Regions from separate parts of the Paraburkholderia caffeinilytica genome, predicted to be linked through region 1. Evidence: predicted binding sites of a transcription regulator. Region 1 holds the regulator's gene; the other holds the start of a gene.
The links. The regulator HrcA, encoded in region 1, represses chaperone genes, less so after heat shock. The targets are predictions, from matches to a motif close to TTAGCACTCNNNNNNNNNGAGTGCTAA.
Positions count from the first base shown of each region.

Region 2: the regulator HrcA is predicted to act here: its motif matches at 7,194-7,220, upstream of rpoH (RNA polymerase sigma factor RpoH).

Region 1 covers NZ_CP031467.1:2,702,192-2,712,025, reverse strand. Annotated here, with positions in the region: gene hemH (ferrochelatase) at 1-889, opposite strand, end outside; gene hrcA (heat-inducible transcriptional repressor HrcA) at 1,074-2,093, opposite strand; gene DSC91_RS28415 (NAD kinase) at 2,448-3,350, shown strand; gene recN (DNA repair protein RecN) at 3,431-5,101, shown strand; gene glnE (bifunctional [glutamate--ammonia ligase]-adenylyl-L-tyrosine phosphorylase/[glutamate--ammonia-ligase] adenylyltransferase) at 5,131-7,923, opposite strand; gene DSC91_RS28400 (YhdP family protein) at 8,132-9,834, shown strand, end outside.
Region 2 covers NZ_CP031467.1:2,523,863-2,533,696, forward strand. Annotated here, with positions in the region: gene ptsP (phosphoenolpyruvate--protein phosphotransferase) at 1-622, shown strand, start outside; gene nagE (N-acetylglucosamine-specific PTS transporter subunit IIBC) at 719-2,497, shown strand; gene cydX (cytochrome bd-I oxidase subunit CydX) at 2,684-2,800, opposite strand; gene cydB (cytochrome d ubiquinol oxidase subunit II) at 2,829-3,965, opposite strand; gene DSC91_RS27625 (cytochrome ubiquinol oxidase subunit I) at 4,000-5,595, opposite strand; gene cydP (cytochrome oxidase putative small subunit CydP) at 5,585-5,845, opposite strand; gene rpoH (RNA polymerase sigma factor RpoH) at 6,195-7,130, opposite strand; gene DSC91_RS27640 (acyloxyacyl hydrolase) at 7,494-8,057, shown strand; gene DSC91_RS27645 (nuclear transport factor 2 family protein) at 8,101-8,484, shown strand; partial or broken gene DSC91_RS27650 (2-isopropylmalate synthase) at 8,536-8,777, opposite strand; gene ybiB (DNA-binding protein YbiB) at 8,829-9,800, opposite strand.

The sequences.
Region 1 (9,834 bases):
TCGTTTCAAGGCAATCGGCGGTAAAGCCCGGGCAGAACACGTCGGCACGCCGCACGCCTGCCGAGCCCAATTCCTTCAATGTGGGTGCGGTGTACGGTTGCAGCCACTCGGCCTTGCCGAAGCGCGACTGAAAGGTGATGCGGCATTCCACCTGCGTCAGTCCCAGCGCCTGCATCAACAACGCGCCGGTTTGCTGGCATTGCTCGTGATACGGATCGCCAAGATCCATCGTGCGCTTGGGTACGCCGTGAAAACTCAGCACCAGCTTGTCACCCGCCGCGAAGTCCGGCCGGCCATGCTGATGCCAGTAGTGATGCACCTGTGCGGCGAGCGCGGCGATATACGCAGGATGATCGGCATACTGGCGCACCGTGCGGATTTCCGGTTGATTGCGCATGCGCTTGAGGGCCGAAAAGGCTTCGTCGAAAGCCGTGGCCGTGGTCGACGACGAATATTGCGGATACATGGGCATCAGCAGCACACGCTCGGCGCCCGCCAGTTTGAGCTGGTTCAGCATGGCCGGAATACCGGGCGTGCCGTAGCGCATGGCGTAGTCGACCAACACCGTGTAGTCGTTCAATTGCAACAGATGACGCAAACCCTCCACCTGCTTCTCCGTGAAGACACGCAGCGGCGAGCCTTCCGGCATCCACACAGCCGCGTACTTCTTCGCCGACGCGGGGCTCCGGAACGGCAAAATCAACAACCGCAGGATCACCTGCCAGAGCAGCGCCGGAATTTCGACCACGCGAGGATCGGACAGGAACTGCGCAAGATAGCGACGGACCGCACGCGGCGTCGGCGCGTCGGGCGTGCCGAGATTGATCAGCAACACGGCGACACGGTGTGACGTGGCGTTCTGCGATGGCCGCTCGAGGTCGAAGCGCATAGGCAGCAGAGGTAACCGCTTTGGGCGGAGAGTCGGTTCAGGTGGAATTCATTATAGCGGCGCGGTCCATTGCAAGGTCCGCCAGGGGCCCCTGGCCATTCGGCCAATTGGCAAGCGGCGCGCCGTCGCGCATCATTTGCGACATGAAGTGCCGCAGCCGGCAGTAACCGCGGCTTGCTGCCGGTTACTGTTGACTCAGCGTCAGGGAAAGCAGCCGCGCGGTGATGTCGACAATCGGAATCACGCGGTTGTAGGCCATGCGGGTCGGCCCGATCACGCCGAGCGTGCCGACGATCTTGCCGTTCACCTCATAAGGCGCGGTGACGACGCTCATTTCCTCGATTGGCACGAGATTCGACTCGCCGCCAATGAAAATCTGCACGCCGGCGGCGTGACTCGACACGTCGAGCAACTGAAGGAGACTGGTCTTTTGGTCGAACACATCGAACAGCTTGCGCAAGCGCGCCATGTCCGACGACAGGTCGGCGACTTCGAGCAGGTTGCGCTCGCCGGAAATCAGCACGGTCTCGCCGGTGTCGGACTCATCCGTGCTGGCCGTGACCGCGGCGTGCATCAGCGTGGTCATGTCGCCGCGCAATTCGTCGATTTCTTCGCGCAGGCGGCGGCGCACGTCGTCGAACGAGAGGCCCGCGAAGTGCGCGTTGATGTAGTTGGAGGCCTCCACCAGCTGCGCCGGCGAAAAATCGCGCTGAGTTGCCATGATGCGGTTCTGCACGTCCCCCTCGGGCGTCACGATGATCAGCAGGATGCGCTTGTCCGACAGGCGCATGAATTCGATCTGCTTGAACACGTGGCTGCGGCGCGGGGTAAGCACCACACCGGCAAACTGCGACAGATTGGACAGCACGCCGGCCGCCGCGGCGACGACTTTCTGCGGCTCACCCGCCTGCAGCGTAGTCTTGACGATACGCATCACCGCTTCTTCGTCCGCGGCGGATTCCACCGTCAGCATGGTATCGACGAACAGCCGGTAGCCACGCGGTGTCGGAATGCGGCCCGCGGAAGTATGCGGACTGATCACAAGCCCCAGATCCTCGAGATCGGACATCACGTTGCGGATCGTCGCCGGGCTCAGTTCGAGGCCGGAATAGCGTGACAACGTGCGCGAGCCGACCGGCTGACCTTCGGCGATGTAGCGCTCGATCAGCGTTTTGAGGAGGGTTTGTGCGCGAGGATCTAGCATGACGGAAAATTTTAGCTCAATGACGCGGCTACAGCGAGCGCTAACGGCGCCAACCCCTGACTATCGCGCCGCCGGTTGGCGGGGCGGCGCCTGGTGTTCCGTGCAGCGCCTTGACTGGCGCCGTGTCCAGCGTCCTTGCCAGCGCGCCGCCCGGACTCGGGCTCCGCGCCTCGCCGGCCGCCACTTCGGTGCGTCCGCCGGCGGCACGCCGCCGCACTACAACCGGCGTGCATGTCATCAAGGTTTCACCATTCTAACGATAATCGCCCAATGCGCTGGCAGCCCGCTTGCGCCGGCTCGCTACCGGGTCTGTCTGCGGTTCTTTTCAGGCCCTACCTATGGTGTAATGCCGGCATGCAAGTGACCAGCCAGTTCAAGACCGTCGCGCTCGTCGGGCGCAACAATACGCCGGGCATCGGCGAGCCGCTGACCGAGCTCGCCTCGTGCATCGCGAGACGCGGCTTCGAGGTTGTATTCGAAGCCGACACCGCCGCCGAAATCGGCGTCACCGACTATCCGGCGCTGCGTCCCGCCGAGATCGGCGCGCGCGCCGACGTTGCCGTCGTGCTGGGCGGCGACGGCACGATGCTGGGCATCGGCCGCCAGCTTGCGCCCTACCGCACGCCGCTGATCGGCATCAACCACGGGCGGCTCGGCTTCATTACCGACATTCCGATCTCCGACATGCGCGAGATCGTGCCGCAAATGCTCTCGGGCAACTTCGAGCGCGAAGAGCGCATGCTGCTCGAAGCGCGCATCATGCGCAACGGCGCGCCGATCTATCACGCACTGGCCTTCAACGACGTGGTGGTCAACCGTAGCGGTTTCTCCGGGATGGCGGAACTGCATGTCTCGGTGGACGGGCGCTTCATGTACAACCAGCGCTCCGACGGCCTGATCGTCGCCACGCCCACGGGCTCGACCGCTTACGCGCTGTCTTCGCAAGGGCCGATCCTGCATCCGCAATTGCAAGGCATCGTGCTGGTGCCGATCGCGCCGCACGCCCTGTCGAACCGGCCAATCGTGCTGCCGGACGACTCGAAGGTGAGCATTCAGATCGTCTCGGGCCGCGAAGTGAACGTCAATTTCGACATGCAGTCGTTCACTTCGCTGGAATTGGGCGACACGATCGAAGTGCGCCGCTCGCGTCATACGGTGCCGATGCTGCACCCGGTCGGCTACAGCCATTTCGCGACGCTGCGCAAGAAGCTGCACTGGAACGAATACCCGTCGCACGAAGAAGATATCAAGCCCTGAGCGGCCCCGAATGCCGGACCGCCAGAACACGAACGCCGCCGCGGCCGAACCCTGAATCTCAAGCTCACCAGACGACCTCCATGCTTCGCCACCTCTCGATACGCGACTTCGTCATCGTCGCCGCGCTCGATCTCGAATTCGACAGCGGCTTCACCGTTTTCTCAGGCGAAACAGGCGCCGGCAAGTCGATCCTGATCGACGCACTGGCCCTCGCGCTCGGCGCCCGTGCCGATGCGAACGTGGTGCGCACCGGCGAGACCCGCGCCGACATCACCGCCGAATTCGAGACGCATGCGCAAGTCGAGCAATGGCTCGACGAGCAGGCGCTCGGCGCGGCCGCCGACGACGGCCACCACGGCGGCACCGTGATGCTGCGCCGCGTGGTGGATGCGAACGGCCGCTCGCGGGCGTTCATCAACGGCACGGCGGCGACGCTCGCGCAATTGCGCGAAGTCGGCGAAATGCTGGTGGATATTCACGGGCAGCATGCGCACCAGTTGCTGATGCGTCCGGACGCGCAGCGCGAACTGTTCGACACCCACGCCGGCCTCGCGGAAACCGCCACGACCGTCACGCGAGCATGGCGATCGTGGCGGGAAAAGGTGCAGGCCGTCGAACATGCGCAAACGCGCGACCGCGAGCTGCAACTCGAGCGCGAACGGCTCGCCTGGCAGCTTACCGAGCTGGACAAACTTTCGCCGCAACCCGGCGAATGGGAAGAGGTCAACGCCGAACACCGGCGCCTGTCGCATTCGGCCAACCTGATCGACGGCGTCCAGGGGGCGCTCGGCGCGCTGTCCGAGTCGGACGAGGCGATGATCACGCATCTCGCCTCGATCGTGTCGAAGGTGCGTGACCTCGCCGAGATCGACCCGGCGCTGAACGATGTGCTGGCGGCGCTGGAACCTGCCGAGATTCAGTTGCAGGAGGCGGCCTATTCGCTCAGCCACTACGCACAGAAGCTCGATCTCGATCCAGACCGCCTCGCCCAGGTCGAAAAGCGCCTCGACGCGCTGCACTCGGCCGCACGCAAATTTCGCCTGCAGCCCGAGACGCTGCCGGAAGAACACGAAGCACGTCGCGCGCAACTTGCCGCGCTCGACGCCGCAGCCGACCTCGACAGCCTCCACGCGGCCGAAACCAAGGCCAGGGAAGCCTTCCTTATGGAAGCGAAAAAACTGTCGAAGGCGCGCGCCAAGGCCGGCAAGGCTCTGGGCTCAGCAGTGACCACCGGCATGCAGGAACTGTCGATGAAAGGCGGCAGCTTCGAAGTGGCGCTGGTGCCGTTGCCGGAAGGTGGCGCGCACGGGCTCGAGCAGGTCGAATTCCGCGTCGCCGGTCATGCCGGCGTGCCGCTGCGGCCGCTCGCGAAGGTCGCCTCAGGCGGGGAACTGGCGCGGATCAGCCTCGCCCTGGCTGTCATTGCGAGCGCCGCGAGTCCGACGCCAACCCTGATCTTCGACGAAGTGGATACGGGGATCGGCGGCGGCGTCGCCGAAGTGGTTGGGCGGTTGCTGCATCAACTGGGGCAAGCACGTCAGGTGCTGTGCGTGACGCACTTGCCGCAAGTCGCCGCGCGCGGCGACCATCATTTCCAGGTGGCGAAGTCGGGCAACGGCAAGGGCGGCACGGTCAGCAGCGTGACCTCGCTCGACCGCGCGAGCCGCGTCGAAGAAGTCGCGCGGATGCTCGGCGGACTGGAGATCACGGCGACCACCCGCAAGCACGCGAAGGAAATGCTGGCGGCCTAGGAACGCGGGCAGGAAATCGTCGCGGAGCCTCAGCCAAACACCCGCTGCCACAGCCCCAGCACCGCCTCACTCTCAGTCGCCACCAGCGCCGGATCGACTCGCGCCTTCTCCATCCCGTCCAGCCGCAGTTGATGCTGCAGCTTCCGGTAGATCCGATAAGCCGCCCCGACCGTCTCCGCTTCCGCTTCGCTCATCAAGCCGAAACGCGACACTTCACGCAGCAGCGCGATGTTGCCGGTATTGCGGATCAGTTCGGGATCGCTCGCCGCATGCAGCAGCACCCAGTACTGCACGGTGAACTCGATATCGACCATGCCGCCGCGATCGTGCTTCAGGTCGAACAGCGCCGTATGGTTCGGATGCCCCGCCTCGACGCGCTCGCGCATCTCGACGATTTCCTTCGCGAGCGGCGCGGCCTCGCGCGGCGTGGTCAGCACCTGTTCGCGGATCTGCTCGAATTTCGCGCCGATTTCGGCGTCGCCCGCGCAGTAGCGCGCACGGCTCAACGCCTGATGCTCCCACACCCATGCCGTGTTGGCGGCGTCGCCTTCACGCAATTGATAACGGCGGAACGCGTCCAGATCGGTGACGAGCAGCCCCGACTCGCCGTTCGGCCGCAGCCGCAAGTCGACATCGAACAAGGTGCCCGCGCCGGTCGCCGTCGTCAGCCAGGTGATGAGGCGACGGGTATAGGTGGCATAGACGTCGGCGGCGGCATCGTCCGGATCGTCGTAGAGGAAAATGACGTCGAGGTCGGACGCGTAGCCGAGCTCCTTGCCGCCCAGCTTGCCGTACGCGATCACGGCGAACTTCGGCACATCGCGGTGGCGCTTGGCCAGTTGATTCCAGACTGCTTCGAGCGTGACGTCGAGCACGGCGTCGGCGAGTTCGGACAGGCGGTCGCTCACATGCTCGACACTCAGCCTGCCGGCCAGATCGATCAGCAGGATGCGGAACACCTCGGCCTGATGCGCGTGGCGCAGCAGATCCATCTGTTGCTCGACACCATCCGCCGCGGCCAGGCGCAAGCGCAGCGTGCGCTTGAATTCGGGCCAATCGAACGGACTGTCCATCGCCTCGTCGTCGAGGAGCTCGTCAAGCAACTGCGGATGGCGAATCAGATAGCCGGCGGCCCAGCGCGAACCGCCCAGCACCGACAGCACCCGATGCAGCGCCTGCGGATATTCGGTCAGCAGCGCGAGATACGCGCCGCGCCGGCTCACGGCTTCGAGCAGGTCGAAGAAACGCGCCACCGTATCGCCCCGCCGTTCGGGCGGCTCGAGAGTACGCGCGGCCTCCAGCGCGCGCTGCGCGACGATATCGAAGCGCTGGCGGCTCCGCTCGGCTAGCCCCGCGTAACGCGACGACTGCCACACCGCACGCAAACGCGCCAATAGCTCGCCCGGCTCGGACACACCCAGTTCGACCAGGCGCGCGCGAAGCGCGTCCTCGGCGCTTTCGTCGGCGAGCGCACTGCTCCAGACCCAGACCGCCGCGCCGTCTTCCGGTGCGCCGCAACCATCGCGACCGCTCACCTTGTCGGCGAAAATCTGGTCGAACTGCTGTTCGACGAACTCGCGATGCGCGTCGAGCTTGAGCATCAGCGCGGCATAGTCGTCGCAACCCATTGCCCGCGCGAGCGCCGCGCGCTCCTCTGGAACGACCGGCATCGCGTGAGTTTGCGCGTCGTTGCGATATTGCAGGCGATGCTCGAGTTCGCGCAGGAAGCGGTACGCCTGCGAAAGCTTCACGCAGACCGAGGTATCGAGCAGCCCGTGCGTGGCCGCGTGCCGCAAGACAGCGAGCGTCGGACGCACCCGGAAGCCGGCGTCCTGGCCGCCGCGGATCAGCTGGAACACCTGGGCGCTGAATTCGATTTCGCGGATGCCGCCGCGACCCAGCTTGATGTCGTCGGCCTTGTCGGGCCGCATCGAGGCGCGCCGCTGCGCTTCCTGGCGAATCTGCAAATGCAGCGCACGGATTGCGCTGATCACGCCAAAGTCGAGATAGCGCCGATAGACGAACGGCGTGACGATCGCGTCGAGCTGCTTCTGCAGACGCTGCGCTGCCTCGCTCGCACCTTCGGACACGAGCCGGCCCTTGATCCACGCATAGCGCTCCCACTCGCGGCCCTGCACGTAGAAATACTCTTCGAGCATGCCGAGGCTGCATACGAGCGGCCCGGAATCGCCGTTCGGCCGCAAGCGCATATCGACCCGGAACACGTAACCGTCGGCGGTCACCTCCGCCAATGCGCCGATCAAACGCTTGCCCAGACGCGTGAAAAAGTCCTGCGTCGCGATCGGCGGGCGCTGACCGCCCGCGGTCTCGCCGTCCTCTTCATAGATGAAGATCAGATCGATGTCCGACGAGACGTTCAGCTCACGCCCACCCAGCTTGCCCATCCCGACCACGCCGAGGGCGAGCCGTTCGCCCTGCGGTCCGCGCGGTTCGCCGTAGAGCGTTTCGAGTTCGGCGGACACGACCGCGAGCGCGCGCTGGATCGTCGTCTCCGCCAGATCGGTCATCGCGCCCGTGACTTCGGCGACATCCGCCTCGCCTGCCAGGTCGCGCTCCATCACGGCGCAAAATACCTCGGTGCGCAACTGCCGCAAGGCTCGTTTGAGTGCATCCTCGCTCAATGGGCCGCCGCCCGCGCCGGCCGCCTCGGCGCACAGCGCGTCAAAGCGCGCGTCAATCCGTTCGCGTGTCAGAGGCGCGGACGCAAGCGCCGCCACGTGCGCCACGATTTGCGGACGCGCCGCCGCGGCACGCGCCGCGTAATGCGAATAGCTGGAACTCAGGAGAGTGGCGTCAGTCATCAAGGGTCTGGCTCGCTCGTTGCTTTATAAGCGTTGTTCAGTTCGCGGCAACACACCGGTCCATGCAGGGTCCATGCGGGGTCCGGCCGCCTCGCGCGGGTCGCAAGACGGCATGGAGAAAGGGTTTGCCGGAGGTCCGCCGACGCTTTCTCGTGTGTTACATTTCGTCGTTAATTCGCAAAACTACCATACGCCCACCCGCCGCAGCATGTCCGAGCGAAACGAATCCGCCGACCCGCACGAAACCGGGCAGGTCCGGCCCGCGAGCGGAACCGCCCACGTGGTGCTGCATCGGACGTCCCACGTGGTGCTGGCGCTCGCACTCGCCTTCTATTTCATCGCGGCGGCTCTGTTTCTCGGTTTGCGCTACGTACTGCTGCCGCACATCGACTCGTTCCGGCCGCGCATCGAAGCCACCGTCTCCGACAAGCTGCACACGCAATTCACGATCGGCAAGCTGGCGCCGCATTGGAGCGGCTTTCAGCCGGGCCTCGACGCCACCGATATCGTCATCCGCGACCCGGAAGGCAAAGCGGCGCTGACCATTCCGCACGCCACCGCCACGCTCTCGTGGAAGTCGCTCTGGCAGTTCCATCCCGCGCTTTCCAGCCTGATCGTCGATCAGCCCGACGTGCTGGTGTCGCGCAGCAGCGACGGCGTGATTTCGGTGGCGGGCGTGCCGGTGCCGACCCGGCACAGCGGCAACGACACCTTGTCCACGTGGCTATTGCGTCAACAGGCGATCGTGGTGCGCGGCGGCGTGCTGCGCTGGCGCGATGCCCAGCATGACGCGCCGGAACTTGCCTTGCGCGACATCCGGATCGCGATTCTCAACGACGGCTACGATCACCAGCTCGCGTTGCAAGCGCCCGCCGACGGCCATGTCCTGCACGGGCCGATCGACTTCCGCACGCATTTCAAACACGCCCGGCTCTCCGCGATCGGCAAGCCGGTCAACTGGGCCGGGCAGGTCTATATGTCGACCGGTCCGGTCGATCTGCCGACCCTTGCGCGCTACATCAATTTCCCGATCGAGACGTTTGCCGGGCGCATCGACAATGCGATCTGGGCCGACTTCGCCGATGGCCGCATGAAGTCGGCGAGCGGGCAATTGGCCGGCATGGATGTCGCCATGCGGGTGCGCCCGACCCAGCCCAAGCTGGTCGTGCCGATCGCCAATTTCTCGTGGCGTGTCGAGGTCGGCCAGGGCGACTACACGCTGCAACTCAACGACTTGCACGCCGAACTCGGCCAGCCGCCGCTCGAAGACGGCACGCCGCTCACCCGCACCCTCGCGCTATCCACGCTGAACGGCCGCTACCGGACCGCCTCGCTGCAGCATGGGCAACTCGTCAGTGTCGAAGGCGACCGCGTCGATCTGGGCATCCTCGCCGAATTCAGCCGCGCGCTGCCGTTGCCGCGCCCCCTGCTGAACAATCTGGTGCGCTTCAATCCGCGCGGCATGGTGGCGAACTATGTGATCGAAGTCGAACGCGGCAAACCCGAATCCGGCGAAGCGGGCAGCGACCATCGGCCGAGCGGCGCAGAACCGATCGAGCGTTATCGCTTCAAGGGCGACCTGCAGGGCATCAGCGTTGCCGCGCAGGAACCGCCGCCGGGGCTCACCCCGTTGAATCACCCGCGGGCGGGCATTCCCGGCATCGAAAACCTGTGGGGCAGCGTCGACGCCGACGAAAACCACGGCACCGCGACGCTCAATACCTCCAACGTGGCGATTACGCTGCCTGGCGTGTTCGACGACCCGCGCCTGACACTCGACCGTCTGCATGGCCGGGCAGACTGGACCATCACGCCAAAGGCGCCGGGCGAAAATCACCGTGGCTTCACCGTCAAGCTGGCCGATTTCGGCATCTCGAACGCCGACGCTGACGCCACCGCCACCGTCGATTA
Region 2 (9,834 bases), 180 kb from region 1:
CCTCGCCCAGGTGCGCCCGGATCTGCTCGACGATCAGTTGCGCGGCCTGCTCGCGGTCCAGCCGCTCGGCGCCGTACGCATCCTGCTGCCGATGGTGACGGATGTCGGTGAGTTGATCCGCATCCGCAAACGCATCGACGAATTCGCCCGTGAATCGGGCCGTACCGAACCGATCGAAGTCGGCGTGATGATCGAAGTGCCATCGGCTGCCTTGCTCGCCGATCAACTGTCGCAACACGCGGATTTCCTGTCGATCGGCACCAACGATCTGACGCAATACACGCTTGCGATGGACCGTTGCCAGGCTGACCTCGCGGCGCAAGCGGACGGCTTGCATCCGGCGGTGCTGCGCCTGATCGCAGCGACCGTGCAGGGCGCGAACAAACATGGCAGGTGGGTCGGCGTATGCGGCGCACTGGCAGGCGATCCGCTGGCCATGCCGCTGCTCGTCGGCCTTGGCGTGACCGAGCTCTCGGTGGATCCGGTCTCGGTGCCGGGCATCAAGGCGCGTGTGCGCAACCTCGATTATCAGCTGTGCCGTCAACGCGCCCAGGATGCTCTGGCGCTCGAATCGGCGCAGGCGGTAAGAGCAGTAAGCCGCGAAACCTGGCCTTTGGACTGAACCCCGCACAGTCCGCAACCAGCTTTCGCTCAGTCATCACGTATAGCTAGAACTCAACGACAACTGTCGACAACGAGACAAGGATTGGAGGTGTCAATGGATGGGAATCCGTTTCTGAAGATTCAGCGCCTGGGACGCGCGCTGATGCTGCCGATAGCCGTGCTGCCGGTTGCCGGCCTGCTGCTGCGATTGGGCCAACCCGATGTGTTCAACATCAAGATGATCGCCGACGCCGGCGGCGCGATCTTCGACAACCTGCCGTTGCTGTTTGCGATCGGCGTGGCGGTCGGCTTCGCGAAAGACAACAACGGCGTGGCAGGTCTCGCGGGTGCGATCGGTTATCTGATCGAGGTCGCGGTGATGAAGGACATCAACGACAAGCTCAACATGGGCGTGTTGTCCGGGATCGTGGCGGGTATCGTCGCGGGCCTGCTGTACAACAGGTACAAAGACATCAAGCTGCCCGACTACCTCGCATTCTTCGGAGGGAAACGCTTCGTGCCGATTGTCACCGGCGTGGCCTGTCTGGCGATAGGCATTGTGTTCGGCTACGTCTGGCAGCCGGTGCAAAGCGTCATCGATACAGCGGGCCATTGGCTGACGACCGCGGGTGCGCTCGGCGCGTTCGTGTTCGGCGTGCTGAACCGTTTGCTGCTCGTCACGGGTCTGCATCACATTCTCAATTCGCTGACGTGGTTCGTGTTCGGCACCTTCACGCCGGCGGGCGGCGCTGCGGTGACGGGCGACCTGCATCGTTTCTTCGCCGGCGACCCGACCGCGGGCACGTTCATGACGGGCTTCTTCCCGGTCATGATGTTCGGCCTGCCGGCCGCGTGTCTCGCGATGTATCACGAGGCGCCGAAAGAGCGCCGCGCGATGGTGTTCGGCCTGCTGGCCTCGATGGCGCTCACCTCGTTCCTGACGGGTGTGACCGAGCCGATCGAATTCAGCTTCATGTTTCTCGCGCCGGTGCTGTACGCGATCCACGCCGTGCTGACGGGCTTGTCGCTGGCGATCTGCTCGGCGCTCGGAATTCATCTCGGCTTCACTTTCTCGGCCGGCTTTATCGACTACGTGCTGAACTACGGCCTGTCGACGAAGGGCTGGTGGGCGATTCCGATCGGCCTCGTGTACATGGTCGTGTACTACGGTCTGTTCCGCTTCTTCATTCGCAAATTCAACATGGCGACGCCGGGCCGCGAACCGGCCGCCGAAGAAGAGCAGATCGAGTCGTTCGCAGCCGGCGGTTTTGTGTCGCCGGTGGCGGGTGCCGCCGTGCCGCGCGCACAACGGTATATCGCCGCGCTGGGCGGCGCGTCGAACCTGTCGGTGGTGGATGCCTGCACGACGCGTCTGCGCCTGTCGGTGGTCGATGCCAATAAGGTCTCGGAAAGCGAACTGAAGACGATCGGCGCGCGTGGCGTGCTCAAGCGCGGCTCGACCAACGTGCAGGTGATCATCGGACCGGAAGCCGACATCATTGCCGATGAAATCCGCACGGTGATCGCGCAAGGCGGCGGCGATGCGGTGAAGCCGGTGGCTGCTGCGGCGCCCGCCGTCGCTGCTGCTCCTGTGGCGGCTGCAAGCGGCGCTGAAGGCGGTCCGCTCGATCCGGATCCGCTGCGTTGGCTCGCGGTGTTCGGCGGCGCGGGCAACGTCGTCTCGCTGGACGCCGTGGCGGCAACGCGCCTGCGGATCGTGGTTCGCGATCCGTCGGTGGTCGATCGTCAACGTCTGGCTACGCTCGATACGGCGTGGGTCTCAGCGGATACGTTCCACATCGTAGTGGGCGACGCCGCTCAGCGCTACGCCGCACAACTGGCGACGCGTGTGTCACCCGATACGAGTGCCGGTGCGGCGCCGCTGCCCGCGTGATCTTATCGAGGCTTTGAGCTGAGTTCGGTCCTCCGCCCAGCCTGGGCGCTACGATAAGTAAAGGGGAGCTGACAGGCGCTGCATTCTGTTTAACCCCATACAAATAAAAAGCGGCACCTTGATTCAAGGTGCCGCTTTTGCGTTTACCGGCTTGAGCCTAACGGCGCGCGGCCGGCGACGGATGCATCAATGTGCTTTTTGCTTACCTGTTTCTAACGGCCGGCGCGATTCCAGCCACATTACGTTGATGATGCCGAACGCCAACGCTACGCCAATGCCGAGAAGCCAACTGAAATACCACATCACAAACTCCTGTTAATCGTATTCCTGATCAATACATTGAATGGTGATTCTCTTCGAGCGCCGCGGCGGTCACCTTGCCTCGCATCACGCGATACACCCAGCTCGTGTAGATCAGGATGATCGGCAGGAAAACGATCACGGCGATCAGCATGATCTGCAGCGTCATGCGGCTCGAGGTCGAATCCCATACGGTCAGGCTGCTGCGGCCGTCGAGCGAGGAGGGCATGATGAACGGGAACATCGAGAAGCCTGCCGTCAAAATCACGCCGATGATCATCAGCGAGGTCGACAGGAAGGCGCTCTTTTCAAAACGCGAACGCGCCAGCAACAAGGCAAATATGCCGCCGACGAGGCCGGCCACCGGCGCGATCACCATCCACGGATAGTTTGCGTAGTTGGTGAGCCACAGGCCGGGTGCGCCGATCACGTTTTTCAGCAGCGGGTTGGCCACCGTGTCGAGCGGCGCGGCGTCGACGATCTGATAGCCGCCGATCATCGTGGCGATCAGCGCGCCGGCAAGCAGAAACAGCACCACGGCGGCGAGCGAAGCGATCCGCAGCGCCAGCGAAGCACGCTCGGCGACGGCACCGTCCGCCTTCATTTTCACGAAGGCTGCGCCGTGCGCGGCCAGCATCGACACGCTAACGAGCCCGCAGAGCACGGCGAATGGGTTGAGCAACGCGAAGAAACTGCCGTGATACGTGACGCGCAGATCGGTGTCGAATGAGAACGGCACGCCTTGCAGCAGGTTGCCGAACGCCACGCCGAACACCAGCGACGGGACGAAGCCGCCGACAAACAACGCCCAATCCCATGCGCTGCGCCAGCGCGGGTCTTCACGCTTGCTGCGGTAGTCGAAGCCGACCGGCCGGAAGAACAACGAGAACAGCACCAGCAGCATTGCAAAGTAGAAGCCGGAGAACGACGCGGCGTACACCAGCGGCCACGCGGCGAACATCGCGCCGCCTGCGGTGATGAACCACACCTGATTGCCTTCCCACGTCGCGCCGACCGTGTTCACGACGATGCGTCGCTCGGCGTCGCTCTTCGCGATGAACGGCAGCAGAATCGCCGCGCCCATGTCGAAGCCGTCGGTGAGCGCGAAGCCGATCAGCAGCACGCCGATCAACACCCACCAGATCAGTTTGAGGGTTGCGTAATCCATGATGATCTTTCCCTTGGAACAGAGTGGCGGCGAATCATGCGGCCGTGTTGGTCGGCAGAGGCTGATTCAGCGGCTGTTGTTGCTCGTGATGGTAGCGCCCCGTGTGCAGCGACGAAGGCCCGAGTCGCGCGTACTTGAACATCAGCATGATTTCGATGATGAACAGCACCGTGTAGAACACCACGAAGCCGGCAATGCTCAAGTAGAGATCGCCCGGCGTCAGGCTCGAGGCGGACAGTGCGGTCGGCAGAATGCCGGCAATGGTCCACGGTTGACGGCCCACTTCAGCGACGATCCAGCCGAATTCGGCAGCGAGCCACGGCAAGGGAATCGCCCACACAGCCCAGCGCAGGAACCAGCGGCGTTTCTCCAGCAGCAACGAGCGCTGCGCGCAGAACCAGAACGCCAGCACGAAGGTCGCAAGAAACAGGATGCCGAGACCGACCATCAGGCGGAACGAGAAGAACACGGGCGCCACCGGCGGAATCGTCTTCTTGGCGGCTTGCACGATCTGATCCGGCGTGGCGTCGGTGACGTTCGGCGTGAACTGTTTGAGCATCAGGCCGTAGCCGAGGTCTTTCTTGTGTGCGTCGAAAGCGGCCTTGGCTTCGTCCGTCGCGTCGCCCTGTTTCAGCTTTTGCAGCGCGGCGTAGGCGAGCATGCCGTTCTTGATGCGTACTTCGTTCTGCGCCATCAGGTCTTTCAGACCGACCACCGGTTCGTCGATCGAGCGCGTGGCGATGAGGCCGAGCGCATACGGAATGCGGATCGCGTAGTCGGTGCGCTCTTCCTTCTGGTTCGGAATGCCGATGATCGTGAAGGGCGCGGGTGCGGGCGCCGTTTCCCATTCGGATTCGATGGCGGCCAGCTTGATCTGCTGAACTTCGCCGGTGCGGTAGCCGGATTCGTCGCCGAGCACGATCACGCATAACGTCGAGGCCAGACCAAAACCGGCGGCAATCGCGAACGAGCGCAAGGCGAATTCGGTGTCGCGGCGCTTCAGCAGATACCACGACGACACGCCGAGCACGAACATCGAAGCGGTCACATAACCGGCCGATACGGTGTGCACGAACTTCACCTGTGCGACCGGATTGAACAGCACCGAGAAGATGCTGTCGAGTTCCATGCGCATGGTCTGGTAGTTGAAAGTCGCGCCGACCGGATTGTTCATCCAGCCGTTGGCCACCAGAATCCACAGCGCCGACAGGTTCGAGCCGAGCGCGACGAGGAACGTGACGGCCACGTGCTGCACTCTCGAGAGCCGCTTCCATCCGAAGAAGAACAGGCCGACGAAGGTGGATTCGAGGAAGAACGCCATCAACCCTTCGACGGCCAGCGGCACGCCGAAAATGTCGCCGACATAGTGCGAGTAGTACGACCAGTTGGTGCCGAACTGGAACTCCAGCGTAAGACCGGTGGTCACGCCCATCGCAAAGTTGATGCCGAAGAGCTTGCCCCAGAATTGGGTCATGTCCTTGTAGATCTGCTTGCCGGTCATCACATAGACCGACTCCATGATGACCAGCAACCAGGACAGACCGAGCGTGAGCGGCACGAACAGAAAGTGATAAAGCGCCGTGATGGCGAACTGGAGGCGCGACAGTTCTACGACTTCGCTAACGGGCATGTTGATCACCTTGGGACGGATGCGAGGCAGGCACGGACAGCAGCGCCTGCGCGACTTGTTCAGGCGGCAGCGACATATGCTCCGCCTGCGGATGATTGAAGAACGCGTACTTGAGCGCCATCAGCAGAGCGAATTTGATGGCGAGGACGATGGCGATATCCCGCGCCAGCGTCGGACCGCGTGCCCAGGCGGCGAGCCGTTTGCGCAGGCTCGAGCGAGGGTTGCTATTGCGATTCAGGGCTAGGGTCATGATCGGTCGAAGGCAACTTCACGCCGGTGTGTCCGGCTGGAACCAGGCTGCGTGAGCGGCCTGGCGAGTGCATCCCGATTCTAGGAGCAAGGACCTTGCGCGCGTGAGTCCGGCACTGCGGCATTGGGTCGCGAACGTCGCCCCGTGCGGACAGTATTGCGATGGGGATTGCGATACGTCAAGAAAGCCGTGTTTGACCGGTAAGTTTCTGATCGAGGACGCGTGCGTCTGCGATTGAGCGCATGCACCGGCGAGCGGGCACAAAAAAGCCCTGCCTTCTTGCGAGGGCAGGGCTCCGTGATCAACCAGTGTGCGCCGGACGAACCGGCACGATTCAAGGTTTCAGGCTTTACGCATATTCGCTCAACGCGCCGCGCATTTTCTTCATTGCGCTCGCTTCGATCTGGCGAATGCGTTCGGCCGACACGCCGAATTCGTCGGCCAGTTCATGCAGCGTCGAGCCGCCCGAACCGTCGTCTTCCACCTTCAGCCAGCGTGCCTCGATGATGCGGCGGCTGCGGGCGTCCAGCGCGTCGAGCGCGCTCGCGATACCGTCGCTTTGCAGCTTGTCGCGCTGACGCGAAGCCAGCACGGCAGTCGGCTCGCTATGCGAGTCGGCGAGGTAGGCGATCGGCGCGTACGACTCTTCGCCGTCTTCGACCTGGCCTTCCAGCGCGATATCGCCGCCGGACAAGCGCGTTTCCATCTCGGCCACTTCTTCCCGCTTCACGTTCAGCTCTTTGGCAAGACCTTCGATCTCGTCCGGCGTGAATGCACCCAGCCCCTGCTTGTGACTGCGCAGGTTGAAGAACAGCTTGCGCTGCGCTTTGGTGGTGGCAACCTTCACCATCCGCCAGTTGCGCAGAATATATTCGTGAATCTCCGCCTTGATCCAGTGCATGGCGTACGACACGAGGCGCACGTTTTGCTCGGGGTCAAAGCGCTTCACGGCCTTCATCAGGCCGATATTGCCTTCCTGGATCAGGTCGGCATGCGGCAGTCCATAACCAAGGTAATTGCGCGCGATCGACACGACCAGCCGCAGGTGCGACAGGACGAGACGGCGCGCGGACCCGAGGTTGTCCTGCTCGCGAAATTCGGTGGCGAACTGGCGTTCTTCCGCCGGCGTCAGCATCGGAATCCGATTTACGGCCTGGATGTAGGCGTCGATATTGCCCAGTTGACCGGGCAGCAGCGAGGAATGCGAGAGCGCCAGTGCACCTGCCGAAGCGGCCTTAGCCGACGACGGGCTCAAAGTACTCGGAAGGGTCATTGCATGGCTCACGTAGGAAACTCCTTTGGAATCAGACAAAAGCGTGTTCAGTTAAAACGACTCCAGCGTTGGATGTTAGCACTCTGATTTGCCGAGTGCTAATACTTAGAGGCCGTAGGGGCATCCAGGTTCCCCATTTCCTATTGAAATTTAGGTTTTGATAGCCATGTGCCGCGCCTGCTGCCCGTCGCATGCGCGCCGTAGAATTTACCTAACGTCTTCCTTTCGCCTTCATAAGTAACCGACTTTTTCTAAAATAGAAGTGACTAATTGCGGGAATTCACTATTCCTCAGACAATCCATCGGATCAGGATTGTCATTAGAATAGATACAACAATGTGCAGGTAATCAACGTTCGACCAGGTCGGGTGTTCGATGAACAACAAGAAAAATGTTTGGCGTGGTCTGGCTCTAAAAAGTGCGGCGGCGGCTTTTCTGCTTGCCGGCTCGGGCCTGGCGGCAGGTGACCAGTTCGGCGTGCAGATCGCCGGCGGTCTCGGCGATAACCACATCAAAAAACTCGATCTCGGTCTGGTGTGGGATCCGAACCTCACGTGGTGGCAGATCGGCGATTGGCATTTCTCGTTGATCGGCGAGGCCCACGTGGCCTGGTGGCATACCGATGAAGGGAATGTGCACGAGAACATCGGCGAAATCGGTGTGACGCCGATCATTCGCTTCATCGACGGAGCGGGTGCGATTCGCCCTTACATCGAAGCGGGCGCCGGTATCCGCCTTCTGTCGAGTCCGACCATCGCGTCTGACCTCTCGCTCGCGACTGCGTTCCAGTTCGCCTCCATGGCGGGTGTCGGCGTGCAGTTCGGCAACCGCCAGCAGTACCAGGCCGGTTACCGCTTCCAGCATATTTCCAACGGCGGTATCAAAGAGCCGAATCCTGGTATAAATTTCCACCAGCTATATTTGCAATATAACTTCTGACGACCGTGGCCACGTTCGGCTTACCGGTGCAAGGGGCTGAGCAATGGCGGCAAAGACAATTGAAGCGATTCGCGGACTCGAGCGAGAACGCTTCCGTGCGATGGTCGACGGCGACGGGCAGTCGCTCGATACGCTGCTCGCGGACAACGTGAGCTATGTCCATACGAACGGCAAGCGTGAAACGAAGCGGCAGTTCATCGACGGTATTACCGCCGGGCGCCGCCGCTATCGGCAGATCGAAGTGCAGTCGCAAGAAGTGCTGCCGGTGGGGCGCGAGACCTGCGTCGTCACCGGGCGCGCGCTGATCGAAATGGAAGCGAACAACGGAGCGCTGCTGTTTCCGATCGCGTACACGGCGATTCACACACAGGAAGATGGGCAATGGCGCCTGATCGCCTGGCAGGCGACGCGTTGCGCGATCGAGTGAGCCATGTGAGCCCACCCGTTTCGCTAGCCGCGCTGGGTGAGCGCCCTGTGAGCGCCCGGACGGGAGTTCGGGCGTGTTGAAGGTTTCGGGCGAATACTGGAACGTCCAGTGAGTATCAGGCCGCACCTGAACGTGTTCCTTGATGAGGCGCGTGAGGGTACGAACGCTTCAATCGTCACGTCGTCGGGAATGCGCTTTTCTTCGATCAGTTTGCGGACGAAATCGAAGTCGGTTTGCGAGACCGACGGGAAGCCGACCTCGATCTCCTTGAAGCAGATCGCGGCCGTCATCTTCGTGCTGGCGCGCGGCGCCGCACGCGCTGCATCGCACGCACGCCGCACACCTTATGCCGGCACTTTCGCGACATCGACGATCAGCTCCACTTGCCGCTCGATCGCGCTCGGGATGGGTGCTTCGCCGCGCAACACAGCATCGATCCACGCAGCCGTGGTCGGGGCGTCGCGCGCTTCGGGCAAGTCGACTTCAGGCGCATCGGGCGACGAGCGCTCATGCGGCACGCGCGTTTCGCAGATGCCGTCGTGCAGCCAATCCACTTGCACCTGGCGCCGCGTGTCGGCTACCGCTTCGCCTTCTGTGCCGCGCGCGAGCAGGGCGCCGCCCTCTGCGGCGGCCGGGTGTGTGTTGAACAGCTGCGTGAGACTGTCGCGATACGGCGGATGCGTGTAGTTCACGAGCCGCAACCCCGCGGGCGCGAACGGCTGCAGGATTTTCACGAGCGTATGGGTCGAATTGCGCACGCCCATCCGCCGACGCAGCGAGAGAAGGTGTGCGAGCTTCGGCGCGAGAACGTCGATTGGCGCGAACGCGAGACGCCGCTCGGCGAGACCGTCTTCGATGTCGGCATGCGATTGCGCGAGCGGGATCTGCAGATGCGTGAAGATTTCCGCGCTCGTCACGCGGCCCGGATCTTCGGTGACGCCATGCATGAGCACCGGCACACCCTCGCGTGCCAGCAACAGCGCCAGCAGCGGCACGAGGTTGGGCTGTTTGCGCGCGCCGTTATACGTGGGTATCGATACGGGCCGGAATGCGGCGTGCGGCAGATGAATCGGTTCGAACGACGCTTGCGCGCTGGCCAGCATGGCGGCGAGTTCATCGGCGGTTTCGCCTTTCACGCGATACGCGAGCAGCACGGCGCCGAGTTCGAGGTCGGACACTCGGCCGTCGAGCATCGCGGTGTAGAGCGCGCGCGTATCGTCAGCGGTCAGCGCGCGGGCGCCGTTCGGGCCGCGGCCGATTTCCTTGATATAGCGGGCGCAGGGGAAAGGAGTGGCGGTGTCGGCGGAGTCAGTCATCGGTCGCAGTGGGACGGGGTAGCGTGCCGCTTTG